3 regions of the Pseudomonas sp. S35 genome follow, and region 3 is predicted to be linked to each of the others. Evidence: riboswitches for the same ligand, from Rfam matches in the RefSeq annotation. Region 3 holds a riboswitch; each other region holds the start of a gene.
The links. Region 3 has a riboswitch for cobalamin ahead of cobW (cobalamin biosynthesis protein CobW). Riboswitches for the same ligand answer to the same signal wherever they lie in the genome.

Region 1: another riboswitch for cobalamin. It lies ahead of PspS35_RS19705 (ABC transporter substrate-binding protein); the one in region 3 lies ahead of cobW (cobalamin biosynthesis protein CobW).
Region 2: another riboswitch for cobalamin. It lies ahead of cobO (cob(I)yrinic acid a,c-diamide adenosyltransferase); the one in region 3 lies ahead of cobW (cobalamin biosynthesis protein CobW).

The regions. Positions count from the first base shown of each region.
Region 1 is NZ_CP019431.1:4,426,776-4,430,047, reverse strand. It holds gene PspS35_RS19715 (ABC transporter ATP-binding protein) at 1-47, opposite strand, end outside; gene PspS35_RS19710 (iron ABC transporter permease) at 44-1,048, opposite strand; gene PspS35_RS19705 (ABC transporter substrate-binding protein) at 1,045-2,055, opposite strand; cobalamin riboswitch at 2,170-2,364, opposite strand; gene PspS35_RS19700 (aldehyde dehydrogenase family protein) at 2,456-3,272, opposite strand, start outside.
Region 2 is NZ_CP019431.1:4,704,195-4,707,466, reverse strand. It holds gene PspS35_RS21015 (NlpC/P60 family protein) at 1-228, shown strand, start outside; gene PspS35_RS21010 (C40 family peptidase) at 373-909, shown strand; cobalamin riboswitch at 964-1,212, shown strand; gene cobO (cob(I)yrinic acid a,c-diamide adenosyltransferase) at 1,290-1,901, shown strand; gene PspS35_RS21000 (cobyrinate a,c-diamide synthase) at 1,898-3,247, shown strand; gene bluB (5,6-dimethylbenzimidazole synthase) at 3,244-3,272, shown strand, end outside.
Region 3 is NZ_CP019431.1:3,660,178-3,663,449, forward strand. It holds gene cobN (cobaltochelatase subunit CobN) at 1-801, opposite strand, end outside; gene cobW (cobalamin biosynthesis protein CobW) at 805-1,866, opposite strand; cobalamin riboswitch at 1,959-2,160, opposite strand; gene PspS35_RS16175 (hypothetical protein) at 2,548-3,225, shown strand.

The sequences.
Region 1 (3,272 bases), 770 kb from region 3:
GCGTCGCGCACTTTGAAGCCCAGGCCGGTGCAACTGAGTACGCTCATCGTGCGTTCCTCCGGCCGATCAGGATCAACGCAAACACCGGTGCGCCGACCAAGGCCGTGACCACGCCCACCGGAATCACCTGGCCTTTGATCAAGGTGCGCGACAGTACATCCGCTGCGATCAAAAACAATGCGCCGCCCAAGGCACTGGCCGGCAGCAAGCGCGAGTGCCCGGTGCCGAGCAGCAGGCGCACGGCGTGGGGGATCACCAGACCGACAAAGCCGATGGAGCCGACGATCGACACCATCACCGCCGTGACGAGCGCGGCGCAGCCCACCAGCACAAATTGCACACGGCGCACCGGGATGCCCAGGGACGCCGCCGAGTCGCTGCCGAAGGTGAATGCATCCAGCGCACGACGGTGCCACAGGCACACCGCCAAGCCGGCGACCGCCACCGGCACTGCCAGCCACACCGACGGCCAGCGCACGCCGCTGAGGTTGCCCAGCAACCAGAACATGATGCCGCGGGCCTGCTCGGAACTGGCCGACTTGGTGATCAAGAATGCGGTGAGCGCATTGAACAGCTGCGAACCGGCGATGCCCGCGAGGATGATCTGGCCGGTGCCGCTCACCGAGCCGCTGGCCCGTGCCAGCAGAATCACCAGGGCAAACGCCGCCATGGCGCCGACAAACGCGCCGGCCGACAGCGATATCAACCCGCCGCCCACGCCCATCAGTGCCACCAGCACCGCCCCGGTCGAGGCGCCGGCGCTGATGCCCAACAGGTACGGATCGGCCAACGGGTTGCGCAGCAGCGACTGCAGGATCACCCCGCAGGTGGCCAGCCCCGCGCCGCACGCGGCGGCGACCAGGGCGCGGGTCAGGCGGTAGTTCCACACCACGCCTTCGTCGATCGGGTCCAGTACGTAGCCGGCGTTCCACAGTTTGTTGGCGAGCACTTGCAGCACCACCTGCGGTTCGATGGCCGTTTCGCCGATGGCCACGCCGGCGAGTAAGGCGATCAACAGCAGCGTCAGGGCGAGTAGGGTGCGGATCATTTGGACAGGTCGTAGCCGTCGATGGCGCCGGCCAGTTGTTCAAGGCCGTCGAACATGCGGATGCTGGCCTGCAGCGCCAGGGCATCGAGGATGATGATGCGGTTGTTTTTGACGGCGTCCATGTTGCGCGTGACCGGGTCGCTGCGCAGGAAGGCGAGTTTCTTCTCGTGGTCATCGGCAGGGTAGCGGCGACGGTCCATGCGGGCGATCACCAGGAAGGTCGGGTTGGCCTTGGCGATGGTTTCCCAGCCGACGGTGGGCCACTCTTCATCGGACTGCACCACGTTGTGCAGGCCGAGGGTGTCCAGCATGAATTCGGGGATGCCCTTGTGGCCGGCCACGTACGGGTCGCTGGTCATCTCTGAACTGGAGAACCACACCAGTGCGCTGGCGTGCTTGAGGCCTTTGCTCTGCACGGTGGCGACGGACTTGGCCAGGCGTGCCTTGAGGTCGTCGTTCAGCTGTTGGCCGCGAGCCTGTACGTCGAAAATCTCGGCCAGTTGGCGGATGCTTTTGTAGATGGTTTCGATGCGAAACGGCTCCAGCCGCGTACCGTCGGCGCCCACCAGGTTGTCTTTGCCTTCGCAGTCGGAGGGCAGCAGGTAGGTGGGGATCTTCAGCTCGTGGAACTGCTCACGCGTACCCACCACACCTTGCGGGCCGACTACCCATTCCAGCTCGGCCGCCACCAGTTGCGGGCGCTTGGCGATCACGGCTTCGAAGCTCGGCTCATTGTTGGCCAGGCGTTCGATTTTATCGTTCTGCGCCTTGTATTGGGGCAGTACGTTGTTGAACCACAGCGAGGTGCCGACCACTTTATCGCCGACGCCCAGGGCATACAGCATTTCGGTGGCGGCCTGGCCGATGGTCACGCTGCGCGCCGGGGTTTGCTGGAAGGTCACGGCGCTGCCGCAGTTTTCAACGGTCAACGGGTAGTGAGTGGGCGCCGCGTGGGCCAGGGCACAGAAACCCAGGCCGGTGATCAGGGCAGTAACGCGTGGCAGCATGGGGCGATCTCCGTTTGAACCATACGTGAAGCAGGGGCAGTACGGCTCGGAAATACGCCCTCGAACGCTGCCGGTCGGGCAGGCAAGGATGTCCTTCCCGGACACCCCGCCGGTTAGTGATTGTGCTGGGCCGGCAGGTCTCCTGACTGATGCGTCGTCGCCACGCTCCGGCCTTCCCGGACAGGGTCCAGTGGCGTTAAGGAGCAGGCTCAGCACCTACAGTTGCGGGGGCAGTTTCGATTGGCGCCGTGGGCGGCGTTTCGAATTCCCTATTAGTCCCGTGGGGGAACCGGCGGCGGTATGGTAGTCGATCGCGTTGCCCAGGGGGAGCGTCAAACGAGGCGGGAACGCATATAACCGCCTCGTTGGGGGGAGCTGTCGAGCCCGTGAGGGCTCGGCGTTACTTGCGATCGAGCCACACGGTCTGCGCATTGCAGAACTCGCGTACGCCAAAGTGCGACAGCTCGCGGCCAAACCCGCTCTTTTTCACGCCACCAAACGCCACACGTGGGTCGGAGACGCTGAAGGCGTTGACGAAGATCCCGCCGGTTTCCAGCTGGTTGCCGATATCCCGCGCTTTTGCCGCGTCGGCAGTGAAGATGCTGGCGGTGAGGCCGAACTCGCTGTCATTGGCCAGGGCCACGGCGTGGTCGGCGTCGCGGGCGGTGATGATCGAGGCAACCGGGCCGAACAGTTCCTGTTTGAACGAGGTCATCTGGTCGGTGACGTTGGCCAGCACGGTCGGCGCGTAGTAGTTGCCGCTGCCTGGGACTTTATCGCCGCCCAGCAGCAGGGTCGCGCCTTCTTCCAGGGTGGCCTGGACTTGGCCGTGCAGTTCATCGCGCAGGTCGAAGCGGGCCATTGGACCGATGTAGGTGGTGGCTGAGGTGGGGTCGCCCATGACCAAGGCGCGGCTGGCTTCGACGAATTTGGCGGTGAAGGCTTCAGCCACGCCTTCTTCGATGATCAGGCGCTTGGCGGCGGCGCAGACTTGGCCGCTGTTCTGGAAGCGGCCGATCAGTGCAGCTTGCACGGCGGCGTCGAGGTCGGCGTCGTTGAGCACGATGAACGGGTCGGAGCCGCCCAGTTCCAGCACACATTTTTTCAGCGCGGCACCGGCCTGGGAGCCGATGGCGATACCGGCGCGCACGCTGCCGGTGAGGGTCACGGCGGCGATGCGTGGGTCGGCGATGGCTTGGGATACGCCGTCGGTGGTC
Region 2 (3,272 bases), 1.0 Mb from region 3:
CGCAACAACCTCAAGCCTGGTGATCTGCTTTTCTTCAGTACTGCAGGCCGTGGTCGTGTCAGTCACGCCGGTATCTACTTGGGTGATAACCAGTTTATCCACTCCAGCAGCCGTCGCAGCGGTGGTGTCCGGGTCGATAGCCTGGGCGACAGTTACTGGAGCAAAACCTTCATCGAAGCCAAGCGCGCACTCGCCATGGCCCCGACGACGGTTACCGCTAGCAAGTAAAGTTAAAGTGATACTTGAAGTTTGACACGTAAGCGCTAGAATCCCTGGACATTGTTGTAATCCGTTCGCGCGAGCTTTGCTTGCGCGTTCTGGTTTTCAGCGTTCGGCAGCGAAAGCCGCATCCAGACCAGGATTGTTCTGCACATGTCGACGTCAGCCCGCCTCGTTCTTCTTGTGTGCGCCGCGCTCCTCAGCGCCTGCGCCAGTCGTCCGCCACCTGCGCCCGTGGCGGCCAAGCCCAAGCCGGTGTTCAACTATTCCACCCAGAATTTCTCGCCTGTTGCCGAAGACGTGCTCTTTCGCGCGTTGGGCCTGGTCGGCACGCCTTACCGCTGGGGCGGCAACACCCCAGACTCCGGTTTTGACTGCAGCGGCCTGATTGGCTTTGTCTACCGCGATGCCGCTGGAATCTCCCTGCCACGTACCACTCGCGAGTTGATCGTGATGCGCGCCCAGGACGTCAGTGAGCAAAACCTGCAAACCGGTGACCTGCTGTTCTTCGCCACCGGTGGCGGTTCACAGGTCAGCCATGCCGGGATCTATGTGGGCGAGGGCCGCTTTGTCCATGCGCCGCAAACGGGCGGTACGGTGAAGCTGGACACCCTGTCCAAGGCGTATTGGCAGAATGCTTACCTGAGCGCCAAACGTGTATTGCCAGGCAATCTGGCGCGTAATCCTTAAAAGCAGCTGCACGTCTCAAGCTTGAAGCTTGCAGCTAGCCCCCCAACCCACTAACCTTCGCCGCTTGTTCCAGGTGCTCTGTGACCTATGGGTCGACAGGGTGAAACAGGGAAGCCGGTGAGTGAGCGCGCTTGTACACAGCGCCGCCGCAATTCCGGCGCTGCCCCCGCAACGGTAAATGAGTCAAGACGCTGCCTTTTTGCCACTGTATCGCGAGCGATATGGGAAGGCGCAGCCGTCGGCCGGTTCTCTACAGAACGCCACTCATGAGCCCGGAGACCGGCCAGGATCATCCAACAGCATCACGGTGGGCGATGCTTGGCTGTCTGTTTGTCTTTTTCCTGCCCGCCGTTTTTGTTCAGCCCCAACGGAGAGCTGCCATGACCGATACCCCCGACCGCGACGAACGCCACCTGGCGCGCATGCTGCGCAAAAAAGCTGTGATCGACGAGCGCATCGCCAATTCACCCAATGAATGCGGCTTGCTGCTGGTGCTCACCGGCAACGGCAAGGGCAAGAGCAGCTCCGCGTTTGGCATGCTCGCCCGGGCTATGGGCCATGGGATGCAGTGCGGTGTGGTGCAGTTCATCAAGGGGCGCAACAGCACCGGCGAAGAGTTGTTCTTCCGCCGTTTCCCCGAGCAAGTGCGTTTTCACGTGATGGGCGAAGGTTTTACTTGGGAAACCCAGGACCGCCAGCGCGATATCGCCGCCGCCGAAGCCGCTTGGGCGGTGTCCCGCGAATTGCTGCAAGACCCGGCCATTGGCCTGGTGGTGCTGGATGAATTGAACATCGCGCTCAAGCACGGCTACCTCGACCTCGATCAAGTGCTCAGCGACTTGCAAGCCCGTCCGCCGATGCAGCACGTGGTGGTCACCGGCCGGGGCGCCAAGCCTGAACTGATCGAGATGGGCGATACCGTCACCGAAATGGGCATGCTCAAGCACGCATTCCAGGCGGGTATCAAGGCACAGAAGGGCGTCGAACTTTGAATCAGCCCCGTCATTGCCCGGCCGTATTGATCGCCGCACCGGCGTCCGGCCAAGGCAAAACCACCGTCACCGCCGCATTGGCACGCTTGCACCGCAACCTGGGGCGCAAGGTGCGTGTGTTCAAATGTGGCCCGGACTTTCTGGACCCGATGATCCACGAGCGCGCCAGTGGGGCGCCGGTGTATCAATTGGACATGTGGATGGTGGGCGAGCAGGAAAGTCGCCGCCTGCTGTGGGAAGCGGCGGGGGAGGCCGACCTGATCCTGATCGAAGGCGTGATGGGCCTGTTCGACGGCACGCCGTCCAGCGCAGACCTGGCGCGGCACTTCGGCGTGCCGGTGTTGGGCGTGATCGACGGCACCGCCATGGCCCAGACCTTTGGCGCCCTGGCGCTGGGCCTGGCGCGCTATCAACCGGACCTGCCATTCGCCGGCGTGCTGGCCAACCGTGTCGGCACCCTGCGCCACGCGCAGTTGCTCGAAGGCAGCCTTACCGAAGGCCTGCGCTGGTACGGCGCCTTGTCCCGCGAGACCGGGATAGAGCTGCCCAGCCGCCACCTGGGCCTGGTGCAAGCCAGTGAACTGAATGACCTGGATACGCGCCTGGATGCCGCCGCCCAAGCCTTGGGCAGCAGTTGCGAAGTCGCGTTGCCACCGCCCGTGACCTTTGCCGCGCCGCAAGTGATCGAGGCCGAGCCGTTGCTGGCCGGTGTACGCATTGCCGTGGCCCGCGACGAAGCCTTCGCTTTCACCTACGGCGCCAGCCTCGACCTGTTGCGGGCGATGGGCGCTGAGCTGACGTTTTTCTCGCCGATCCACGACCGCCAATTGCCCGACGCCGACAGTCTCTATCTGCCCGGCGGTTACCCGGAACTGCACCATCGGGCGCTGTCGGAAAATACGCCAATGCTCGACGCCATCCGCGCTCACCACGCGGCTGGCAAGCCGTTGCTCGCGGAGTGCGGCGGCATGCTGTATCTGCTGGACTCGCTCACCGACGTCGACGGCAACCGCGCCGAACTGCTCGGCCTGTTGCAGGGCGACGCAGTGATGCAAAAGAAACTGGCAGCCCTGGCACTGCAAAGCGTCGAATTGCCGGAAGGCGTGTTGCGCGGGCACACGTATCACCATTCTCTGACCAGCACCGAGTGCCAGCCGATTGCCCGTGGCCTGAGCCCGAACGGTGGGCGCGGTGCCGAAGCGGTCTTCCGACAGGGGCGGATGACGGCCTCTTACGTGCATTTCTATTTCCCGTCGAATCCAACGGCGGTAGCCGCCTTGTTTGCGCCGGACCGAGCTGAAACCCTATCCACTGTGGGAGGGGGCTTGCCCCTGATAGGGCCATGACCGATAACGCTTTCCCCCAGGCCGA
Region 3 (3,272 bases):
GCCGGTGGTATTCAGAATCACCGACGCGCGCACTTCATCCAGCAAATCCTCGACTACCGTAAGGCAGCCGGGTTCTTTCAAGCTGGCCACCGCCATCGGCAACGGGTTGAGGCCCGCCGCCTGCAAGCGCTGGCAGAACACGTCAATAAAACCGGTATTGGCCGCCTGCAAGTGGGAGCGGTAGAACAGCACCGCTGCCACAGGATGATCGGCGTGCCAATCCGCTTGCCAGTCATTGAGACGGGCATTGGCTTTGTGCGGGTGATAAATAGCAGTGCGCGCCAAGGTTTGCGGCTCGGCCCACGCATAGTCGCGGTCCAGGTAAGCGCTGGCCAGGCAGCGATAAAAATCCAGCGCGTTGCCCAGGCCGCCCTGGCGCAGGAACTGCCACAGGCGGTCGCGCTGTTGGGCGTTAACCGTGCTCAGGCTGCTGAGTTCCGGGTCCGGGCGATCATCCCCCGGCACCAGGATCAGTTGCACGCCGCGCTCGGCCAATTCCACCAAGCGCTCGATGCCGTAGCGCCAGTAACCGATGCCACCGTGCAGGGAAATCAGGATGACCTTGGCATGGCGCAGTACCTCATCGACATACAGGTCGACCGAGGCGTGGTTCTGCACCTGCATCGGGTTGGCCAGGCGCAGGCTGGGGTAATCGTCGGGCAACTGCTGGGCCGCTTCGGCCAGCAGCGCCAGGCTGGAATCACCGCTGCACAGGATCACCAGTTCGGCGGGCGTTTGGCCAAGGTCGGCAATATTGTCGTCCGCGACGAAACCACCGGGCTGGGTCCTGAGCAGGTGCATGGGTTAAACGCTGAGCGCAGCGCGCAATTGCGCTTCAAGGCCCGCCGCGTCCAGGTCTTGGCCGATCAAAACCAGGCGCGTGATACGTGCTTCATCGGCCGTCCAGGCGCGGTCGAAGTGCTTGTCGAAACGCGTGCCCACGCCCTGGATCAACAGGCGCATCGGCTTGTTCGGGATCGCGGCGAAGCCTTTGACGCGCAGGATGCCGTGTTGCACCACCAGTTGGGTCAAGGCGTCGAGCAGCAGCGCTTCGTCGGCCTGAGGCAGGTCGATGGAGATCGAATCGAACGCGTCATGATCATGATCGTCTTCACCTTCGTGGTGATGGTCGTGGTGACTGTGGCGACCGTCGATGTGTTCTTCGGAGCCTGCGCCCAGGCCAATCAACACGTCCAGAGGCACACGACCGCTGCTGGCCTCGATGATTTTCACAGCAGGCGGCAGTTCTTCGGCGACTTCAAGGCGTACACGGGCCAGGTCTTCGGCGCTGATCAGGTCGGATTTATTGAGAATGACCAGGTCGGCGCTGGCCAGTTGGTCGGCGAACAGCTCGTGCAGCGGCGATTCGTGGTCCAGGTTCGGGTCGAGTTTGCGCTGAGCATCCACTTGATCGGGGAACGCGGCAAAGGTGCCGGCGGCCACGGCCGGGCTGTCGACCACGGTGATCACCGCGTCAACCGTGCAGGCGCTGCGGATTTCCGGCCACTGGAAGGCTTGCACCAGCGGTTTTGGCAGGGCCAGGCCCGAGGTTTCGATAAGGATATGGTCAAGGTCCCCGCGACGGGCGACCAGTTCGCGCATCACCGGGAAGAACTCTTCCTGCACGGTGCAGCACAGGCAGCCGTTGGCCAACTCGTACACGCGGCCGTTGGCTTCTTCTTCGGTGCAGCCGATGGAGCACTGCTTGAGGATTTCACCGTCAATGCCCAACTCGCCGAATTCGTTGACGATCACGGCAATGCGGCGGCCCTGGGCGTTATCGAGCATATGGCGCAGCAAGGTGGTTTTGCCCGAGCCAAGGAAGCCGGTGACGATAGTGACGGGGAGTTTGGCCAGTGTTTTCATCGGATGCCCTTTGGGGCGGGCATACGGGACGATAGGCCCTGCGGCATTGCGCAGAAGCGGATTTCGTCACCGGATCACCCCGCCCGGTTGAATTGGAAAATCAGTTGCGAGGCAGGTCTCCTGGCTTGGGGCTTGCGGGTCGTGAGACCGGCGCCGGCTGCGCCTTCCCGCCGTTTATGGCAGTGGCGTGGCAGTCGGATAAACCCTTCACAGTTGCGGGGGCAGCCGCGGCTTGAACCGCGTTCCCTTCTTAGCTTCGGCCTGAGCTGAAGAACCTCGAGGGTGCAAGGCTACGCAGTGAGTGAGAGCGGGTCAATGTCGAAACGGCCAGACCGCCCGCTTGAACACTATCCAGGGGTTGAAAACGGACGCCCATCATTAGGCGTTTGGTTCAGAACCTTTGATATCAGTGCAGACGGCAATAGTGAGCAACTTATGTAAAAGCTCGCCTTGAAGTCAGACTAATTATTTAGTCCATACGAATTGACGAAGCGCTGTAACTTAACGCAATCAGTTCCCAAATGAGTACAGGGAACAGAAATATCGAAAAACACCACCCATCCTCGGAGCAGCGTTGCCAATAGACGAAGTTCAACCCAGCATACCCAACTCGGACAAAAACACTATGGAATTTTCAATACGCACTCAAACTACTGCCCCCTCCCTTCGGCATCGATCGAAGTGACTGGCAACGTACACCCCAAGACTGATTCTCTGCCCCTCGCAGCGGCACAAAAAAAACCATCAGACATTACTTTTTTCGAGAACTACAGCAACCCGTTGCTGGCCAAAGAACTGTTGGACCATTTCCGCGACCTGGAAGGCCCGGACGGCAAGGCACGCAACAGCTTTCACTTGACCGACCTAAAAAAGATGGCGGCAGGCAAACTACACGACGGACGAGATGCCAAACAAGAGCAAATAGAGCTTGCGAAGGAGGTCATCAGCCGCCCAGACCTAATGACGTCACTCTTTACACACATCCGTGTAAAGCCCTACATCGAGGCAACCTGGAACAATGTCGCTATTATCGCTGGAGACTTCAAAAGTCTTAGCGATGGGTCTTTGCTGGGGCAAGTTAGAGTTTATTTTCGCGAGTTCGCCGAGGGTGCTAACGATGAATATGTAAACTTTAACGAACTGCGAGAGGCTGCACGCGAAATACGGAGCACTAGAGATTTCTCCTATAATGCAACAGCCGTTGCCAAAGAACTTCTTAATCGACCTTACCTGCTTCGTCACTTGGATATAACGCCCGATGCGTTCTTGCATACAACCAAACCAGACGACAGGTTTAATTTGTCCGATATTACGTACGCACGCATGGCGACCTCTTACTCGCCCCATCGCCCTGCCTGATCAACATCCACTGGAACGCCTGCCGTAAACCGCGGGGCGTCAGTCTT